DNA from 3 places in the Fusibacter sp. JL298sf-3 genome. Region 3 is predicted to be linked to each of the others. Evidence: riboswitches for the same ligand, from Rfam matches in the RefSeq annotation. Region 3 holds a riboswitch; each other region holds the start of a gene.
The links. A riboswitch is a leader RNA that binds a small molecule or an ion and turns the genes downstream of it on or off. The one in region 3 is predicted to bind S-adenosylmethionine.
Positions count from the first base shown of each region.

Region 1: another riboswitch for S-adenosylmethionine. It lies ahead of ACR6HW_RS05670 (aspartate kinase); the one in region 3 lies ahead of ACR6HW_RS07685 (methionine ABC transporter ATP-binding protein).
Region 2: another riboswitch for S-adenosylmethionine. It lies ahead of metK (methionine adenosyltransferase); the one in region 3 lies ahead of ACR6HW_RS07685 (methionine ABC transporter ATP-binding protein).

Region 1 is NZ_CM132608.1:1,145,986-1,152,870, forward strand. Features, by position in the region: gene ACR6HW_RS05655 (homocysteine S-methyltransferase family protein) at 1-752, opposite strand, end outside; gene ACR6HW_RS05660 (hypothetical protein) at 749-1,417, opposite strand; gene metF (methylenetetrahydrofolate reductase [NAD(P)H]) at 1,410-2,294, opposite strand; gene ACR6HW_RS05670 (aspartate kinase) at 2,306-3,496, opposite strand; SAM riboswitch class I at 3,603-3,705, opposite strand; gene ACR6HW_RS05675 (bacteriohemerythrin) at 3,831-4,235, shown strand; gene ACR6HW_RS05680 (GNAT family N-acetyltransferase) at 4,309-6,885, opposite strand, start outside.
Region 2 is NZ_CM132608.1:2,052,717-2,059,601, forward strand. Features, by position in the region: gene ACR6HW_RS09785 (ComF family protein) at 1-564, opposite strand, end outside; gene recD2 (SF1B family DNA helicase RecD2) at 561-2,753, opposite strand; gene metK (methionine adenosyltransferase) at 2,939-4,129, opposite strand; SAM riboswitch class I at 4,235-4,334, opposite strand; gene ACR6HW_RS09800 (hypothetical protein) at 4,397-5,539, opposite strand; gene ACR6HW_RS09805 (phospho-sugar mutase) at 5,536-6,885, opposite strand, start outside.
Region 3 is NZ_CM132608.1:1,579,700-1,586,584, reverse strand. Features, by position in the region: gene ACR6HW_RS07705 (flavodoxin) at 1-278, shown strand, start outside; gene ACR6HW_RS07700 (nitroreductase family protein) at 429-1,064, opposite strand; gene ACR6HW_RS07695 (MetQ/NlpA family ABC transporter substrate-binding protein) at 1,126-1,926, opposite strand; gene ACR6HW_RS07690 (methionine ABC transporter permease) at 1,930-2,580, opposite strand; gene ACR6HW_RS07685 (methionine ABC transporter ATP-binding protein) at 2,573-3,565, opposite strand; SAM riboswitch class I at 3,682-3,779, opposite strand; SAM riboswitch class I at 4,050-4,145, opposite strand; gene pflB (formate C-acetyltransferase) at 4,355-6,586, shown strand; gene pflA (pyruvate formate-lyase-activating protein) at 6,590-6,885, shown strand, end outside.

The DNA of each region.
Region 1 (6,885 bases), 430 kb from region 3:
GCATCAAAAGCGTAGACAGTTTCGCCGGCTTCTATGGTCGGAAGTCCCGAGTTGGGCTGAACCACAATCGGCACGTCGGTTACTGCTATCAATTGCTCGACGAGGGGATACAAGCCCTCCGGACCAAAGGAGCAATTGAGACCTAGAGCCGCTACGCCGAGGGCTTCTAATGTGACGGCCATGCTCTCAATAGCCGTTCCTGTAAAGGTGCGCCCCGTCTCCTCAAAACTCATGGTGCAGATAATTGGCAAATCGCAGTGGGCCTTTACTGCGAGAATCGCGCACTTAGCCTCCAGTAAATCCGTCTGCGTCTCGATGAGAAAGCCGTCCACGCCACAGGCGATGCCCGCTTTCACTTGCTCGACATACAAGTCGTAAGCCGCATCAAAGGTCAAAGTACCTGAAGGTTCCAAAAGGGTGCCGATTGGTCCAAGGTCTTGAACCAGCCATATTTGACGCTCTCTACATGCCTCTGCTGCACGTCGTGCACAGGTCACTGCCGCCGCAACGATCTCTGCCACACTGTAGCCGCTCTCTTTGAGTTTTATCCCATTGGCACCAAAAGTATTGGTGGTAAGCACGTCGGCGCCCGCTTCAATATGCCTTCTGTGAATCTCGTCAATCCACGCCGGATTTTCGATGTTGTAGACCTCCGGTCTCTTGGACACATCGGCACCTTTTTTCTGTAGTGCCGTTCCCATTGCCGCGTCAAAGACCAGGCAATTTTCCATAAGTGCGCGTTTCAATGTCATTTAGTAGTCCTCCTATACGGGCAACCCGTTATTTCACAGTTTAAACAATTGCCACATCCCGTTGCTTTCAGCGCTGTACACGTTTCAGTGGACAACAAAAACAAAACGCTTTTTTCAGGTAACAACATCCCGGTATCCAATGCGGTGACCCCGATATGTCGAAAGGCTGTGAGACGCTCAGTTAATATTTTCGAAACGGTTGTACTCAAATCGCCATACCCCGGACCATAGCGCATGGCCTTCGGGTTGAGCACATCGTTTAAAAATGCTGCATACCCCTCTGCCAACGCAGACGCGCAGGCGTCTACGACAACGCCATGCGACGGGTTCATGAGCATCTCGCGCTCGATGTAACGTACGACTTCTGAACCTACCGTACAAATCACCACCCAGACAGCAGAGGTCTCCAGGGTTAAATGCGTTGCCAGATCGCGGGAACGAACTTCGAGTCCCAATGTCTTAAACACCACCGAACGCTCTAAAACCACCACAGGTAGCTGCGCCGTAAGCGCCGTAAACCGGCAGTGCTCAAGTGTGGCCTCAAATAGTTCCTCGACGCGGTTGCGCCATACCGCGTCATCGGTGTGCCTTAAATAGCGGTATACAGCGGATTTGTCCACAAATGGACGCACCGTGGCCACGGGGTCTCGACGAACATCAGCCATGGACTTTCAGCGCCTTTAAAATTTCGCTGACACTCCGCACCACGCGTTCGCTAATATTGGGCTTGTTGAGCACATAAAAGTGAATTCCATCCACACCGGAGGACAACAAGTCCACAATTTGTTCAAGTGCATAGGCGATACCCGCGTCGACAAGCGCTTCGGGCTTCGTCTCGTACCGCTGTAGGATGCGCTTGAACTTCTCCGGTAGATGCGCGCCGCTAAGCGCCACCATCCGCTCTATTTGAACCTTGTTGAGCACGGGCATAACCCCTGCGATTACAGGAACCTTCACATCGAGACACCGCACTTCATTTGAGAATTCGTAAAACCGCTCGTTGTCAAAAAACAGCTGCGTAATTAAGAAGTCTGCACCTGCGTCGACTTTTTGCTTTAAATGAATCAAGTCGAGCGCCCGGCTTCTGCATTCAATATGCCCTTCCGGGTAGCACGCTGCGCCAATTGAAAAATCGTACCGCGATTTGACGTGTCGAATCAAGTCCGCCGCATAGGCGAAACCATCCGTCGGCTTAGGCGTCTCGCTGGTAATATCGCCTCTGAGCAACAACACATTTTCGATGCCGCTGTGCGCCATGGTGTCCAGTACCCCGTTAATTTCACGCTTTTCCGCCCCTGCGAGGGTCATGTGCGCCAATGATTCGATGCCATGACGTGTTCTGATATCCCGTGCGAGATTCAATGTGTCCGCACCGCGTTCCGTCCCTGCGGCACCGTATGTCACGCTGATAAAATCTGGGGTCTGCTCTGCGAGTTTATCTATGGTATGCAACAGCGCAGCCTTGTCGCCATCGCGCTTTGGTGGAAATATTTCAAATGAAAAAAGCGGTTTCTTTTCTGTGTACAACTGATGAATTTTCACTATTGGCCTCCTTATAGCTCAAACGCTTGGTGAATCGCTTTGACGGCGCCAATGTAATCCGCCTGCGCCACGAGACACGATATGTTAATATTTGAAGTGGTAATCATTTGAATATCGATGCCCGCGCCGGTGAGCGCGCGAAAGACTTTAGCAGCAACCCCCGGCGACGATTTCATGCCCACGCCGATGACGCTGACGCGCGCCACAGCAGGTTCTCCTTTTACAGCCCCTGCGCCGATGCTGTGGGCGACGCGTTTGGCCACTGTAAGCGCCTTCTCGTACGCATGGGATTCGACGGCAAAAGCAATCAGCCGACTGCCGTCCTCAGAATCGCTTTGTGTGATAACATCCACGACAATATGCGCACGGGCGATGGCCTCAAACAAATGCGTAACACCGTTACTCGTCGCCGGTACCCCGTAAACAGTAATGCGCGCATTATCTATGGCATGCGCAACCCCTCTCACAACCGCTTCTTCCATGATAGCCTCCTTTACCCACGTACCTTCGTCGGGTTCAAACGTCGATCTTAAATGCACTTTCAAACCGTTCTTCGCCGCGAGTTCCACACTCCTGAGATGGAGAACTTTAGCCCCTGAACCCGCGAGTTCCAACATTTCATCGTACCCAATTGCGGCTATTTTTCGCGCTTTAGGCACAATTCTCGGATCGGCTGTATAAACGCCGCTGACATCGGTGAAAATTTCCACTGACGTCGCGCCTATTGCCACAGCAATGGCCACCGCACTTGTATCAGAGCCGCCTCTTCCCAACGTCGTGATATCTCTGTTTTCACCGACACCTTGAAACCCCGGCACAATAACAACGGCGCTGTCTTCAAGGTGCTCGAGAATTTTAAAGCCGTCAATCGTCTTGATGCGCGCCTGAGCATGGCGCCCGTCGGTGACAATGCCCACTTGAGCACTGCTCAAAGACAATGCGCGCTCGCCTAGGCCTTCAACAGCAAGTGCCAATAGCCCTGAAGCTACTTGTTCACCGGCCGCAAGCATGACGTCGATTTCTCTCAGATTTACCCCGCCGACAGCTTGCGCTTGTTTCAACAAAGCGTTTGTGACGCCGGCCTGCGCCGAAACCACCACGACCACTTGATAGCCTGCCCTTTTTTTGTCGACCACGCGTTTAGCCACAGTTTCAACAGCAGCCATCGATGTCCCGCCAAATTTAAGCACTACCGTTTCCATGCACATACCTCCTACTCTGTCGTTCACCATTCATCGGGCAACGCATGTATTTTAAAAAAATAAACGCCGCTTTCCGGTAAGAAAGCGACGTTTTAAGCGCACTACTTTCTTATCTTTCGCTCCCATAGGGGAACGCAGGAATTAGCACCACACTGAATGTAGGTTGCCGGGCGTCATAGAGCCTGTCTCTCAGCCACTCTCGATAAGAATCGTGATTTTCAATTATTGAAGATAATACCATAGTTTTTTTTGATATGCAAGATATTTTTGAATTTTTATTGCATAGACGGTCTCGAGTATGGTAAAAATAAATATACAGAGTAAAGGAGGCAGTATGCTTAAATTTGATGAAAAATTTCTCTACGGCGTAAAAGAAATGGATACGGAGCATATAGAACTAATCAATCGAGCGGAGACGTTAATCAACGCTTACCAACAGGAGAATCCGGAAAAAGAGTTGCTCAAATTGCTCAACTTTTTAACAGAATACGTCGTGTTGCACTTTGACCACGAGGAGGCGCTGCAGAGACAGTACGCCTATCCTGCGTATGAAGAACACAAGTACCTGCACGATAATTTTAAACAAGATGTCAGCGACCTCTATCAAGATATTTTAAGAAACGGCTTAACCATGCACTCTAGGCTAAAATTTATGCACCTTTCTTCAGATTGGATTGAAAAACACATTGGAGAAGAAGACAAAAAACTTGCCGACTATCTAAAGAAAAACGGCTATTAAAACCATCACCCCAAAAAAGCCAGTGACGCACGTCCCTTTGGACGTTGCGCTCACTGGCTTTTTTTAGGCTGTTTTATTCAAACCGAATAGCGTCTAACCCTGAAAACGCGGAAGTTCCCACTTTAAACGGCAATGGGACGACAAAATCCACTTGAGATTTAAACATCCGAAACGGGTCGATGGCGATTCTGGAAATCTGTTCTGTGAATACCAAACCACCGGTGCGATTGATGTAATTCAAATCGGCGTTTTGACTGTAGTAATGCACGGCTAACGCCTCTATTTCCAAAACTATGCGCTTAGATTGTGCCACAAAGTCGACACCGTCTGCCTCCTTGAGGACATGAGCAGTTCTATGGTCACACTCGGTGACGATATCACCGCTGTCCTCTCTAAAGAAGCACTGATTCATAAAGCGCTGTTCAGCGTACTTGCCGCCATCGGTTATGACCTCAGAGTAATGAGCCAACACGGGCAAATCGCCCATTGTCAGGAAATACTGCACCACTTTAACACCTTTCAAACGCTGTTGAACTGTATACGGCGTGGTGACGGCGACGCCAGTCCACTGGTTGCCTAAATGATCTTTTCGCGTGACAAATGTCGCCGTCGACGTTTCCGAAAAGAGTTGGTAATTGGTCGTGCCGATTAGATAGCTGTAAAAGCCTCCTGCCCAAGGGTTGTACCACGACTTGGTCCGCGTCGCCGGAAAACAGTGATCGAAGAGTTCCACGCCGTCGGCTGTAAGGGAGAATACGCCACAGGTGAATGCCGGCGCAACTTTAAACTTAAGGTAGCCGTTGTCGACACAGTAGACTTCGTGCCCCTCTTCAACCGCTTTTACAGTGGTACAAGCGCCTTTTGTCTTAAACACCAACGTCTCCAGCGGCAGCCGTCTCTTTTCCGTTTTTATGGAACCCTCTATTAGGCGGACACGCGCTGTCATCGGCAGAAGTGTAGCTACTTGCTGTTCATCGATGCCTTCAACTTCTACAATCGGTGGCCGAGCGTTTTGATCGACGGTCACAGGCGTTAGGTCAAGCGACTCTGTGACGATTGGTGGCACCGTCAGCCGCGTTCCATCGTAAGTCGCCAAAAGTGCACCTCTGTCTGATGTGAGGTACTGACGCACATTTTCACACTGTCTAAACCGGTTGATATGCAGTTCAACAGGGGGTGTCTGCCATGCGCTCTCTCGCGTAAATGTCGATTCGAAGTTAAAACAATGATCCGAAAACTTGACGCTTTGAGAGGACGACCACGTCAAGGCGACGGTGCTATCAAAGGTCTCGTTAAACACCCAAGGTTCCGTCAACGCATCAAAATCCACATGTGCCAGCGCTCTATTGTCCATTACCCCTTCATCCAACTTCATAATACCGGTGCCATATGGCAAATACAGTATTTCTTCGTCAATGGCCAGCGCTAAGTTCAGCTTTAAAGTCTCCACGCCTTCGGGAAATCTCACGAGTTCATGCCAAATGCTCAGCGTTCCCGTTGGACTCAGCACCATGCATCGGTCGAACTCAGCCCCCTTTAGCGTCTCCGAACTGTAACGCACCCTACAGACCACCGCGCCATTTGATTCAAAAGTCACGTTATCCGCTTTCTTCTTTTCGAACTCCGAAGTGTAAGGCGCCCCCAGTTTTGGCGGCAAAATTTCACAAAGTGTCTCCGTCCACAGGTCTTTAATGTACCCTTCGTTCAATCGAAACTCTTCGTCGATAAACAGCCTGTAAACATCTGCAAGAGCGTAGTGACGCGCTTTTATGGAACCGCCGGCCAAACTGCCGTAGACGTTAATGGCCAAATCGACTTTGCTCGTGTAGGTCAACGGGCCTTCGTTCAGTGCCACGGCAATGGGCATATCCACGATGCCTGCAAAAGCTTTCGTCGCTGTAAAAGGCACTTGCACACAGTGGGAAGACAGGCCTTCGATAGACGCTGTTATTTTTGTCGTTCCAAACGCGACCCCATCGATTACAGGAAGTAAAATTTCAAAATCGGCACTCTCTGCCAAATTGTTCTCGAGGTTAACATACAACGTCGACTGGACCCCCGCACGCTCAACGCGCCGCTTGGTTTCGCATTTAATGAGCAGCGGTGGCATGGGCTTTACACCGTTTTTCAGCAAAAACGTCTCGCCTTCCACAGTGACTTCTACAACAACCGCTGGGTGCGTGTGCCAATCGCTCTGTTCCCGGTCCGTCGGCAATACTTCAAAAGTCCCGTGCACCATCTCGCCGGTATGCAAGGTTTTCTGAAAACTCAAATCGGTTCGGACGCCTTCTGTGCCCACCCCTTTGAGTTCAATAGCCATAGGTGCGCCACTCTCGTTGTTAAACTCAATTTCAAAAGGGTAGCATCGTCCGAAAACCCGTTTGTTTTCAGAGTGATTCAATTTGATTTCATACGCATCGGTTTTAAACCCACACAACCAACGGCTCGTTTTTTCGAAGTAACATTTCAGATACTCTTGCTCTTTGCGCCATTCGTAAATGTAGTAATCGGTATCCCCTTTTCTACGCCCATCCGGTTCGACGACGATTTCCCGCACGGAATCGGCATACCAGTCTATCGTATTAAAGGCACTGCCGACGACAGGGTGCGCCAAAACCTGAGGCATAAAGTTCATCAAATGGGTATTGGC
Region 2 (6,885 bases), 470 kb from region 3:
TACCTGTTTGCGCTGGGCTCGATTCAGCAACTTGAGTTTACGCGTCGGTTTTACGCGCTTCAGAGCGCTGATGTACCGGAGCCCCTCTGTCTTAGAAAACGCCTTCGCCATCAGCGCCGCTTGGTTGTAGCCGCGCTTCAAAGTTCGGGTAAAATGACTGGGAACCGCCACAACGCAGTCGATGGCCTCATACAAATCATCGCCTTTATAAACTTCGGAAAGGCCCTCGACGATATAGGGCAGATGATACGTACGCCCGTGGTACTTCATTGCCATGAGCATCTTTTTAATCCCGCCGTCGTACTGGGCAAATGAACGGTGCCCGTTTAAATAAAAATACTGTTCTTGGCATTCTTTACACTTGTATTGATAAGCTCTATGCTGTTCATAGGCCTTTTCTATGGGCCTGCCACACAGGGAACACACCTCTGCGCCGTGTCCAATGCGCACGACGCTGTCTTCACATTGAGCACAAAGGTGCTGTTTTTGCTCACTATCGAGTTCATCATCGCAAATGAGGCAGGTGGCATAACGCGGGTACAACAGATCGACTATTTTTTTCACAGCATCATCTCCTTGTAAAGCAACAGTTTGTCTTTTAATCCCGTTCGTCGATTTTGTTCCTGATTGCGTGCAATCATCTCAGAGAGAGCGCCGCGATCCCCGACGAGTACCACCAGCGCTTTTGCCCTTGTAATCGCCGTGTAGAGAATGTTTCGGCTCATCAACATCGGGGGCCCGTAAAAAATGGGCATAATCACGGCTTTAAACTCGCTGCCCTGACTTTTATGCACTGTGACGGCATAAGCCAATACCAGTTCGTCCGCAGACGGAAAATCGTAGATGACCGACCGTTCCCCATCGAATAGGACGTGAACGCAGCGCTCGTTTTCATCAATGGCGGTGATAAAGCCGATGTCGCCGTTAAAAACACCCGTGCCCTCTTCGCCTAACGCCGTTTGCCACTCGAGATTGTAATTGTTTTTAATCTGCATGACTTTGTCCCCTTCGCGGAACAATTTTTTGCCGAAATGCCGTTCTTTTTTCTCTTTGTTAGCGGGGTTCAATACATTTTGAAGCATGTCGTTAAGGGCGTTAATCCCCGCCTCCGAATTTTTCATCGGCGAAAGAATTTGTATGTCTTCAATGGGGTTAAACCCATAGTATTCCGGAAGGCGTTTGCCGACGAGATTCTGAATCTCGGTTTTAATTGAAGCCGTTTTCGGTCGATTAATGAAGAAGAAATCTTTGTCCTGCTGGTTCAACAGCGGCGCTTCTCCTTGGTTGATGGCATGGGCGTTAACCGCTATCAAAGATGATTCCGATTGCCTAAAAATTTCGTCGAGAGCCACATTCGGTACCGTGTCGCTTCCGAGAATATCCTTTAGGACGGCGCCCGGTCCCACAGAGGGCAACTGATCTGAGTCGCCGACGAGAATCAAATGCGTCCCCGGCTTAACGGCGTCGAGCAGGCGGTACATCAAAACGATGTCCACCATAGAGATTTCGTCCACCACCACCACATCGCACATCAGGGGTTCGCTTTCGTTCTTAGCAAATTGATTTTCCCCTTGAAACTCCAAAAGCCGATGAATCGTCTTGGCCTCTCTAAGCGTTGCCTCAGACATGCGCTTTGCCGCTCTGCCCGTCGGTGCACATAAAACGACTTTTTGTCCTAACTGCTCGTAAGCGTGAATCATGGCATTGATTAACGTCGTCTTACCCGTCCCCGGTCCACCGGTGAGCACGAAAACCCCGGCGGATAAAGCCATTTCGAGAGCCGATTTTTGAAGTTCTGCCAAGAGGATGCCCTTGTCTTCCTCATAAGCTTTAATAAACTTAGTCGTATCGAATTTCGTCAGTGTTTTTACATCTCGCATCAAGTTGAACAGCTTCCCCGCCACCTGTTGCTCTGCGTAATACAAACTGGGCAAGTAGACGCGTTGAACCCCCTCTGCGTTTTCAAGGTACACGCCGCCTCTCACGGCCATGTCCCTAAGCTGCATCAACACCTCGTCCTGAGTGACTTGAAGCGTCAGAGCTGTTTGCTTTACAAGGGTTTCAGCAGTCATATACGTGTCCCCTGAAAGCGATGTTTTAGACAAAAGGTGCACCACCCCGGACTCTATCCGAAAAGGGGCGTGCATCTCAATCCCCATTCGCATGGCGATTTCGTCTGCTTGTTTAAAACCGAATCCCGGAATTTCCGCAGCCAACAAGTACGGGTTGTTCTGAACTTTCTCCACGCCTTCGAGACCAAATATCTTGTGAACCCGCATAGCGGCGTTTACTGTAAGGCCTAGGGACTGAAAATACATAATAAAATCCCTAAGTGCGTATGCTTCGTGATAGCTCATCACGATTTGTTCGAGCTTTTTATCGCCAATACCCGATATTTCAAGCAGTTTCTCAGGGGTCTTCTCAATGATTTCAAGTGAAGCTTCACCAAAGTGGTCGACGATGCTCTGCGCTGTCGACTCCCCAATTCCCGTTATGACACCGGAAGCTAAATACTTAAGAATTTCTTCGCGATCACTGGGCTTAACGTGCTCTACTCGATTGATTTTAATCTGCTCGCCGTAAAAGGGGTGCTCGTCCGTATCACCTTCTATGCGAAGTCGGTCGCCTTCCTTTACAAACGGCACGACCCCCTTTACACAGTGCACGTCGTCCAGCGTCTCTAGGTTCCCGATGACGTATCCGTTTTCTTCATTGTAATAGATAATATCTATCAGTATGCCTTCTACTACCATGTCGTCACCATCTTTTCTTCTGAATTACTTTCTATTATATAGGATTTTAAACGCTTTTCATATAGGCATCTCTCCATTTTGAAGCGGCATTCTTCTCTCTACACCAGTCGTAAAATTAAAAATAGGCGCAACGTATGAGATCATACGTGCGCCTATCGGCTCTTAAAATCGTATTAAACGTCGGCTTAAAGACCGGCTGCTTCTCTAAGTGCTGCCGCTTTATCCGTTCTTTCCCAAGGCAACTCGACATCGGTTCTACCGAAGTGACCGTATGCCGCCGTCTGCTTGTAGATAGGTCTTCTGAGATCGAGCTCTTTAATAATCGCGCCCGGTCTGAGGTCAAAGTGCTTTTCAACAAGTGATTCAATGAGCGCTTCATCCACTTTTGACGTACCAAAAGTCTCCACCATAATCGAAACGGGATGCGCTACGCCAATAGCGTAGGCCAGTTCGATTTCACAGCGATCCGCCAATCCGGCTGCGACGACGTTTTTCGCTACATAGCGTGCCGCATAAGCCGCTGAACGGTCGACCTTTGTAGGATCTTTTCCTGAAAATGCACCGCCGCCATGTCTCGCGTAACCGCCGTACGTATCGACAATAATCTTACGGCCTGTAAGACCGGCATCGCCCTGTGGCCCACCGATGACAAAACGACCTGTCGGGTTGACGAGGTAGCGCGTATTGTCTAACAACGCCGCCGGAATAATCGGCTCGATGACGTGCTTAATCAAATCCGCTTTGATTTGCTCTACTGATACGCGCTCAGAGTGCTGTGTCGATACCAGTACCGTATCGACGCGCACCGGTCTATCGTTTTCATCGTATTCCACCGTCACCTGAGTCTTCCCATCAGGTCGAAGGTAATCCAAAGTACCGTCTTTTCTCACTTCTGAGAGTCTTCTGGCCAGTTTGTGTGCAAGGGCAATTGGAAGCGGCATCAACTCAGGTGTTTCGTTACAAGCGTAGCCGAACATAATCCCTTGGTCGCCGGCGCCAACTGCTTCAACTGCGTCGTTCATTTCACCTGTTTTGCTCTCTAAAGCTTTGTCAACACCTAAAGCGATGTCGTCTGATTGCTTGTCTATAGCGACGATGACGCCACAAGTTTCCCCATCAAAACCGTATTTCGCTCTATCGTAACCAATTTCTTTAATGGTGTTTCTCACCGTCGACTGGATATCGACATAGCAGTTAGTTGTAATTTCACCTGCTATCAAAACGAGACCAGTGGTCACAGACGTTTCACAAGCCACCCTCGCATTTGGGTCCTGTGCAAAAATAGCATCTAAAATTGAATCGGAGATTTGGTCACAAATCTTATCAGGATGCCCTTCAGTTACCGATTCAGAAGTAAACAGTCTTCTTCTTCCCATCATACACCTCCATAAAATATGATTGACTTTAATAACAGTACACCTGTTGCGGCGTCTTTTACATAAAAAAAATACCTTTTCACTACAAGAAGAGGTATTTGCTCAACCTCATCTTTCAGATTCTTAAAATCTGTAGGATTTAGCACCGTGTGTCACCGGTTGCCGGACTTCATAGGGCCTATCCCTCCGTCGCTCTTGATAAGGAAATGTTTAGTTAAAATTACTAGGTAATCATAGCATAGTGCCCATGAGAAAGCAAGCACTTTTTTAGTGCATTGCGAGAAAATCAAACAAATTGTCGTAACTGCTGTTGATGAACGACAGCAGCAACGGATCGTCCATCTTCATTTCACAAATCCTAAAGAGACTCTTATCGTATACCCCATTTTCTGTGAAATAACCGTCGATTGCCTTGACATTTTCAGGGTCCAGACTGCAGATAATCAATTGTCCCGATTGGGAAAAGAAGTACATGCAGTAGACGTCGCCATTGAGAAAGTAAGGGTTTTCGCCCACGTGGTGATTGTCCCTATTGAACTCGATGTAAAGGCTGCCAAAGGCATAAGTTTGCTTCATCATCTCCGGATTGTCAAAGGCAAAACGCCTTTCAAAAAATGCGTCGTCCACATGACAAACCACCATGTGCTCCGGCTTGTTTAAATTAAACGCCGCCTCGATGCTGCTCATGCTGAGCGCCTCCGTCTTCCGCGCCTTAACGACCCGCATATGCGCCCTGTCCACCTCGATTTCACTCACCATCAGGGCGTATCGCTCGCCGATATCTACAATAGATTCTGCCGAGAACACTTCGATTTCCCCGCGCTTGCCCTTGAAACTGACGCTATTTTTTATCAAGGTTTGAGGCTGGGAGACGAGTTCAAAGGATTCATCCATATCAAACGCTTGGTAGAGTGGAAGCGTTGCGTTGTAATCGCATCCGACGACGCGCATCACCAAATAATTGATCAAAGCTTCAGGGCTGTTGATTTCAGGCGATAAATACCCGTACAGCGCCGCTTCTTCTTCAATTGTAAGCGATGCGTACAACGTGTGAAACTGCTCCTCAAACCATTCAAAGTCGACGAGCGCATCGAGGCACTCTTCGTCCACCACATAGGCAGATTTAATTAAAAAGACAAACGCTTCGTAGTCGATGGGGCGCATTTCGCCACCTAACCCGCCTGTAACGCCGAGTATCAGGACTTCCAGTTCGTCGGCTTTCGGTTCAATCAAATGATGAAAACCATCGATGCCATAACTTTCATAATCGAGGTGATAAATTTGAACGACTTCTCGCTTTGAAGTGTCTTCAAAATACGCCACGACCCCAACGACGCCCATTAGTCTCGTGTTGGTTGCCAACGCTCTCTTAAATGTCAAATGCGGTTTTTTTATAGATTCAAAATTCACGAATGGTTCACCTTTTCCAGTATCATTTGTTTCAGCGTTTCAAGACGCTTTTGTGTCTGTGCTCGATCGTCTCCGGCAATTGAAAAATAGACTTTTAACTTGGGTTCCGTGCCGGACGGTCTGAGGACTACCCACGAATGCGCATCTAAATAGTATTTGAGGACATTGGACTTCGGCAGGCCGGTTTCGTCTTCCATGTAGTCGATTTTACTTTCGTAATCGAACAATTTCTTTGTTCTGAATGTCGAGAGGACTTCTGCCATTTGCGCTTGTCCGGATTTCCCTTCAAATTTTATAGACACGGTTTCTTCTATATAGTAGCCGTGACGTCTGTACACTGCTTCGAGGACGTCGACAAGTGTCAGCCCTTTCTCCCTGTAATACGAGGCCATTTCAACGGCGATTAAAGTCCCCATAACGGCGTCTTTGTCTCTGACATGCGGCGCAAAAAGATAGCCAAAGCTCTCTTCGTAGCCCATGATAAAGCCTTCGGTATCCAGCTCAATCTGCTCGCCGATAAACTTAAAGCCCGTGAGCGTTTGCTTCAACGCAACGTTGTAATGTGCGGCCTGCGCCTTTGCTAGGTCAGAAGAGACAATGGTGTTGACCACATACTGCCTCGGGGTCAACCCCTCTCGACTCGAGAGCAGGTACTCCATAAACAGGCTGCCGATTTGATTGCCTGAAATCATTTGATAACCTGAGTTCGTCTTAACCATAAAGCCGATGCGGTCGCAATCGGGGTCTGTTGCCACAATAAGGTCGGCCGCTGACGTTGCGGCGACTTTTAGCGCCTCATCAAATGCGGCTTCAGACTCTGGATTGGGTTCTTGACAAGTTGGAAATTCACCATCTGGTGCCATCTGGGACGGCACGGGAATAAGCCCTTTGTAGCCTACGGCATCTAATACCTCTGTTACCGTTTGCCCACCGGTGCCGTGGAGCGGGGTGTACACTGTTTTCAACGTACTGTTCTTCAAAACCGCCGGTCTCTCTGAAACTTCCACCACCATTTCCCGATAGGGCACATCCACTTGTTCATCAATCATTTCCAATAAGTCAAACGCTTTCGCCTCTTCCTCTGAAAACAATTTGACACTTTCAAAATCTTCTATCCGCTGCACATGTTCCACCAGTTGGGTCGCCAAATGCGGCACCAACTGACAGCCGGTTTCGTCGTATACTTTGTAACCGTTGTATGCAGGTGGGTTGTGGCTCGCCGTAATCATTACACCGCCGAGACACTTCAAATGCCGAACGGCAAAAGACAGTTCCGGTGTGGTCCTCACGGCGGTAAACAAGTACGCTTTTATGCCGTTTGCAGCCATTACACGTGCAGTTTCCAT
Region 3 (6,885 bases):
AACTGTGCCTCGGTTGCTCTTCAATGGGTGCTGAAGTACTAGAAGAAGTCGAGTTCGAACCATTCTTTACAGACCTCGAAAAGAACCTATCCGGCAAAAAAGTCGCACTGTTCGGCTCTTACGGCTGGGGCGACGGCCAGTGGATGAGAGACTGGCAAGAACGCACCGAACAAACCGGCGCCAACCTCTTTGAAGAAGGGTTAATGGTTAACGAAACCCCGGATGCTGAAGGCGTCTCACTTTGTGAAGAATTTGGTAAACGCTTTCAAGCGTATTAAGGTGATAGAACCTTAGATGGCCGAAGACACCCGCGCTAACCCGTGTGGTGGCCGGCGAACAATACAGCGTATTATCGCACAAACAACAAAAGCCATGCGCAGCCGCGCATGGCTTTTCATCGTGAAAGCACTTGTACAAACGTCGAGCCCTTACTTAATCAACGTGTAAATCTCCGACACCGGTCGCCGTGCAGGAGAACGCCCTTCAGAAGCCGGGAGTCCCAGCGGCGTCACCGCCATGAGCTCGTAGCCCTCTTTTTCAAAAGGGATCAGCGCCTCAATAGCCAGAGAAGCAAAGCATGGCCCCGTCATCCAGCAAGTGCCGTACCCGAGATTGGCAGCGGCGAGCATAAAGTTCTCGAGAGAAGCCGCCACATTTTGTAGCCCGGAATTCATGCGTTCGACGCGTTCCGCTTGAGCTTCCATACCGATGGATTTCAGCAGACCCACCTCGCTTTTGGGGTAGGGGCCTACATAGGCGGCCACGAGAATCGGCGCCGACCGGAAAATCGTGTAGTACTTCAGAAACTTAGTCATCTCTTGGGTCTTAGACACATCCCCGACCTTTTCGACGATGTCGTCGTGAACCCCTTCAATCGCTTGGGCGATAGATTCAATCAACGCCTTGTCTTTGATGACAACGTAGTGCCAGTTTTGACGATTTTTGCCCGAAGGGGCATAAGACGCGGCTTTCAGCATCTCTTCAATGTCCATCATTGGCACATCACAGGCCTTAAACTGACGCACACTGTGTCGTTTGTAAATAAAATCTAATGAAGACGACATGGCAACCTCCTAAGTTTGATTTGTCGTCTTCATTGTACAGGCTTTTCCTCGAAAGAACAAGCTAAAATACAGGGACTACAGCGCCTTCATAGTGTTCCAAAATGTACGCTTTAACCTTTTCGCTCTGAAGCGCCTTAATCAAAGCCTGAATCGCCGGATCTTCCAGTTTCTCAGGGAGCACCGTCACAATGTTGGCGTAAGGCGAATCGTCGCCTTCGAGAACAAGGGCGTCCTCCAGTGGGTTTAAACCGGCCTCGAGTGCGTAATTGGTGTTGATAACAGCGGCGTCCACATCTTCAAGCGTCCGAGGAAGCTGTGCGGCGTCAATGGGTTCGAACACAAACTTGCGTGGGTTCTCTAGAACATCTTCAGGTGTGGATTCGAGTTTTTCAGGGTCTTTCAGAGTAATCAGCCCTTCGTTGTGGAGCAGCAAGAGCGCGCGGCCTTCATTGGTTGGATCGTTTGGAATGCTAATGGTGGCGCCGTCTTTCAAATCGGAAAGCGCCTCAGTAGAAGCCGAGTAGACGCCCAGCGGTTCCACGTGGATGGCACCTGCCGAAACGAGTTCGAGACCGTGCTCATCGGCAAAGCTGTTCATGTACGGTACGTGCTGAAAGAAGTTGGCGTCGATTTCGCCTTCGCCGAGAGTGAGGTTGGGTGTCACGTAATCGGTAAACTCCACCACCTCGAGTTCAATGCCTTCAGCAGCGAGGTCGTCTTTAATCAGTGCCAACAGTTCTGCATGCGGCAACGGCGTCGCGCCCACCTTTAAAGTCGTCTCCTCAGCTGTTTCTTTGCCGCAGCCGATTAAAACCCCGGCGAGTACAATCAAAACAAAACCCAAACTTAAAATCTTCTTCATGTGTTATTTCCTCCTGTTTTTTAAAGTGAGATGTGAAACATAATGTCCCGAAGACTGAACCACTTGCACCAACACCACCAAAATGACGAGAGTGGCAAACATAATGTCCAGTCTGAAACGGTGGTACCCATATCGAATCGCCAGATCGCCAATGCCGCCGCCTCCGACGGCACCAGCCATAGCGGAATACCCAATTAAATTAATCGTCGTCGTCGTAGCGCTTAAAATCAGACTCGGGAGCGCTTCTCTGAGCATGACCCCTACGACGATTTGAGGGGTGGAAGCCCCCATGGCCACCGCCGCCTCTACGACGCCGTCGTCCACCTCGCGTAGCGCACCCTCAGTGAGTCTGGCGAAAAAGGGGACGGCTGCAATAATCAGCGGCAACGTCGCCGCATTGGTGCCGATGGCGGTACCGATGACCAACCGCGTAAACGGCATAATAAAAATCATCAAGATGATAAACGGCAGAGAGCGCATAATGTTCACAAGCCAAGAGAGCGCCTCGTACACCGGTGGACACGACAGCAAGTGTCCCCTTCCGATTAGAGTGAGTAAAATGCCGAGCGGGAGGCCGAGCAAAACCGTAAAGAGCGTCGAGACCCCTACCATGTAGAGGGTTTCCAAAGTGGCGGGAAGTAAGAGATTAAACATGGCACACCTCCGTAATCACCTGATGGGCTTCGAGGGCTTTAAGCGTGTCGGCAATAGCGGCATCGCTTCCCGTCAGAGCCACCGTGAGCTCGCCCACCGTTTGACGGCCGTACGTCTCTATCTTTCCGCTGAGGATGTTCACCGTCACGTCGTGTGTGCGAATGAGCTTGCTGAGCACCGGTTGGTCGACATTGCCTCTTTTAAAAATCAAGTGACAGACCGTGCTGTCTTCGGCGTAGTAGGGCGGCACATCGTCGCTTGAGAAAAACTGCCGCGCCGCTTCGTTCTCAGGTTGCGTAAAGAGCTTAACCGTATCGCCGGACGCCACCACTTCGCCGCCTTCGAGAAGCGTCACTTCGTGACAAATGCGCTTGATGACGTCCATTTCGTGGGTGATGACCACCACAGTGACCCCCAAGTTCTCGTTAATTTCTCGAACGAGGTCGAGAATCTGAGCCGTGGTTAAAGGATCCAGCGCACTGGTCGCTTCGTCACAGAGGAGCACATCGGGGGCATTGGCGAGGGCTCTTGCGATGCCGACCCGCTGTTTTTGGCCACCGCTCAGCTGCGCCGGGTAGGCGTCTGCTTTGTCAGAGAGCCCCGTTAAGGCGAGGAGTTCCACCACGCGGCTTCGAATCTCCTGTTTCGACTTATGCATGATTTCAAGTGGAAAAGCGACGTTGTCAAACACGGTTTTGCTGGAGAGCAAGTTGAAGTTTTGAAAAATCATACCGATTTTTTGGCGTTTTCGCTTTAGCGCAGTGCCTTTGAGTGCCATCATGTTGTCGCCGGCGACGAAGACTGTACCGGCTGTAGGTGTTTCCAATCGATTGATACAGCGTACCAGCGAAGATTTGCCGGCGCCGCTGAGGCCGATGATGCCGTGGATGGTGCCGCGCCCGATGTCAATGGAGACATTTTTGAGGGCCTGTACCTCTCGGTGCTCTTTAATATACGTTTTGCTTAGGTTCTGAATGCTGATCATAAAAATCCTTTCTGTTTCACGAGACGGCTGTACCGCATTGTACCTCGGGTAACGAGTTGTTAATATAGCCCTTATATGGCAAAAAAAGACCCCCTTTGCGTGAAAGGGGGTGTGCTTTCACATCTTTGCAGCTTTCGCTGCCGGAATTGGCACCTAACTTAAAATAGGTTGCCGGGTTTCATCGGGCCGTTCCCTCCACCGCTCTGGATATGATTACTTTATGAAACAACAGGGGTCCTTCGCGTTTTGCCACGAAGTCTGTTGTCAAATTAAAAACATTAGTGATGCCTTGCCGCGTTAAATAGTCGCAGAAAGCCTTTCGGCTCAAATCTTGTTGTTAACAACATTAGTAATGCCTCCGGCATCCCTAACCGCTTTTCGCTGACAGCTTTCCGCGTTGAATAGTCGCAGAAAGCCTTTCGGCTCAAATCTTGTTGTTAAAAAAACCGCTCCTGAAAAACAGAAGCGGTTGCGTACAGTCGTCTCCTTATCTTCAGACATAAAGTCTCTGGAATTAGCACCTAATCCAATAGGTTGCCGGGCGTCGCAGGGCCAGTCCCTCAGCCGCTCTTGATAAGCTAATGAAATTGTTGAATCGAATTATACGCTAGTCGGCACTTACTTGTCAATAGGAATCTTCAAAAAAACGATATGTATACATTATACAAAAACGAAAAACTCTTTAAAACATTGTCACAAGTGCGTCTGGTCACATCTTTTCTAGAGAGAAACTCTTATAATGAGGGGGAAATTTAGACCATCCGAAAAAATTCAAGGAGGCATGCGATAATGTTTAATAAGGGGACATGGGAAGGCGCAATCGACGTACGCGACTTCATTCAAAAAAACTACACGCCTTATCACGGCGACGAAGCGTTTTTAGCGGGTAAGAGCACGCGCACTGAGAAACTTTTTGAACAAGTGGAAACGCTGATTCAAGAGGAAATTGAAAAGGGCATCATCGGCATTGAAACCAAATGTTTTTCAGGCATTGACAAATTCGAAGCCGGCTACATGGACAAAGAAAACGAAGTTATCGTAGGCTTCCAAACCGATGCACCACTCAAGCGCATCATGAACCCATACGGTGGATTCAGAATGCTCGAGCAATCACTCGAGGCTTATGGCTACGACATTGAAGACGCTATGGCGGACGATTTTAAAACGTATAGAAAAACACACAACGAAGGTGTTTTTGACGCCTATACACCGGAAATGAAACAGGCGAGAAGCGTGGGCTTGCTCACGGGACTACCGGATGCTTACGGTAGAGGCAGAATTATCGGCGACTACAGAAGAATTCCACTCTACGGCACAGAGCGCCTCATTGCAGAAAAGCGCAAAGATTTTGTCGCACTTGCAGAAAAGCCTGCTACAGAAGCGGTGATGCGTCTTAGAGAAGAAGTCTCTATGCAGATTAGAGCCCTTAAAGCAATTGAAAACATGGCGTCTAGCTATGGTTACGATATTACAAAGCCGGCACAAAACGCCAAAGAAGCGGTTCAATTTTTCTACTTTGGCTACTTGGCTGCTGTTAAAGAAAACAACGGCGCGGCGATGTCATTGGGGAGAAACACAGCTTTCCTAGACATCTTTATTGAAAAAGACATCGCAGCCGGCGTACTCACTGAAGAAGAAGCTCAAGAGCTGATCGACCAATTGGTTATCAAGTTGAGAATGGTGAGACATTTGAGAACCCCTGAGTACAACACTTTGTTCGCAGGCGATCCGACTTGGGTAACAGAGTCTATCGGCGGTATGGGAACTGACGGCAGAACCCTGGTTACAAAGACGGCGTTCAGATTCCTCCACACTTTGACGAACCTCACACCGGCACCGGAGCCGAACATGACTGTGCTCTGGTCGCAGGAACTGCCGGAAACGTTTAAGCGTTACTGTGCGAAAATGTCTATTGAAACCGGCGCCATTCAGTATGAAAACGACGACTTAATGCGTCCGATCTACGGCGACGACTACGGTATCGCATGCTGCGTATCGCCAATGGGCATCGGTAAAGAAATGCAGTTTTTCGGTGCGAGAGCAAACCTTGGAAAAGCACTTCTATACAGCATCAACGGCGGAAAAGACGAGTTGAAACTCGACAAATCGGGCAACCTCATTGAAGTCATCGGCGGCATCCCGGCTGTTAAAGACGGCGCCCTCGACTTTGAAGAAGTGTACGCCAACTTTAAAGTGGTTATGGAAAAATTGGCAAAGCTCTATGTCAACACCATGAACACCATTCACTACATGCACGATAAATACGCTTACGAAAGTGGTCAATTGGCCCTTCACGATACAGAAGTACACCGCTATATGGCCTTTGGCGTCGCTGGTCTTTCAATTGTCGCAGACTCCTTGAGCGCCATTAAATACGCGAAAGTAACGCCGGTGAGAAACGAACAGGGCGTTGCAGTGGACTTTAAAATCGACGGTGAGTTCCCGACATACGGCAACGACGACGACCGCGTCGACACCTTGGCAAAAGAAGTTCTCGAGTTCTTCACAGCAGAGCTTAAAAAGCACGAGACGTACAGAGAATCCGAGCACACGCTCTCCGTACTCACCATTACGTCAAATGTCGTTTACGGCAAGAAAACAGGCTCTACACCGGACGGTAGAGGCAAAGGCGAGCCGTTTGCACCAGGTGCCAACCCAATGCACGGCAGAGACCACATGGGTGCCCTTGCATCGCTGAACTCCGTTGCGAAAATTCCGTTCCAGTCAGTATGCCAAGACGGTATTTCAAACACTTTCTCCATCGTGCCAACGGCGCTGGGCAGAGAAGATGAAGACCGCTACAAGAACCTCGCGGGTCTCTTAGACGGCTATTTTGGCAAAAAGGCATTCCACTTAAACGTCAACGTCATGTCGAGAGCGCTCTTAGAAGACGCAATGGAAAACCCTTCTAAGTACCCGACGCTGACAATCCGCGTTTCAGGCTATGCGGTGCACTTCAACCGCCTCACAAGAGAGCAGAAGGAAGAGGTAATCGCTAGAACATTCCACGAAAGGGTGTAGGCTATGGCAAAGGCAACTTTACATTCAATAGAAACTATGGGACTTGTCGACGGCCCTGGCATCCGAACCATATTTTTTCTGCAAGGTTGCCCTTTGAGATGCCAATACTGTCACAACCCGGATTCTCAGCACTTTATGGGCGAGAATACCATTACCACAGAGGAAGTCGTCGCCATGGCGACGCGCTATGTGGATTATTATAAAGCCACCGGAGGCGGGGTGACCTTCTCCGGCGGCGAACCTTTAATGCAGGGGGCGTTTCTCGTCGAGACGCTTGCCGCATTAAAATCAAACGGTAT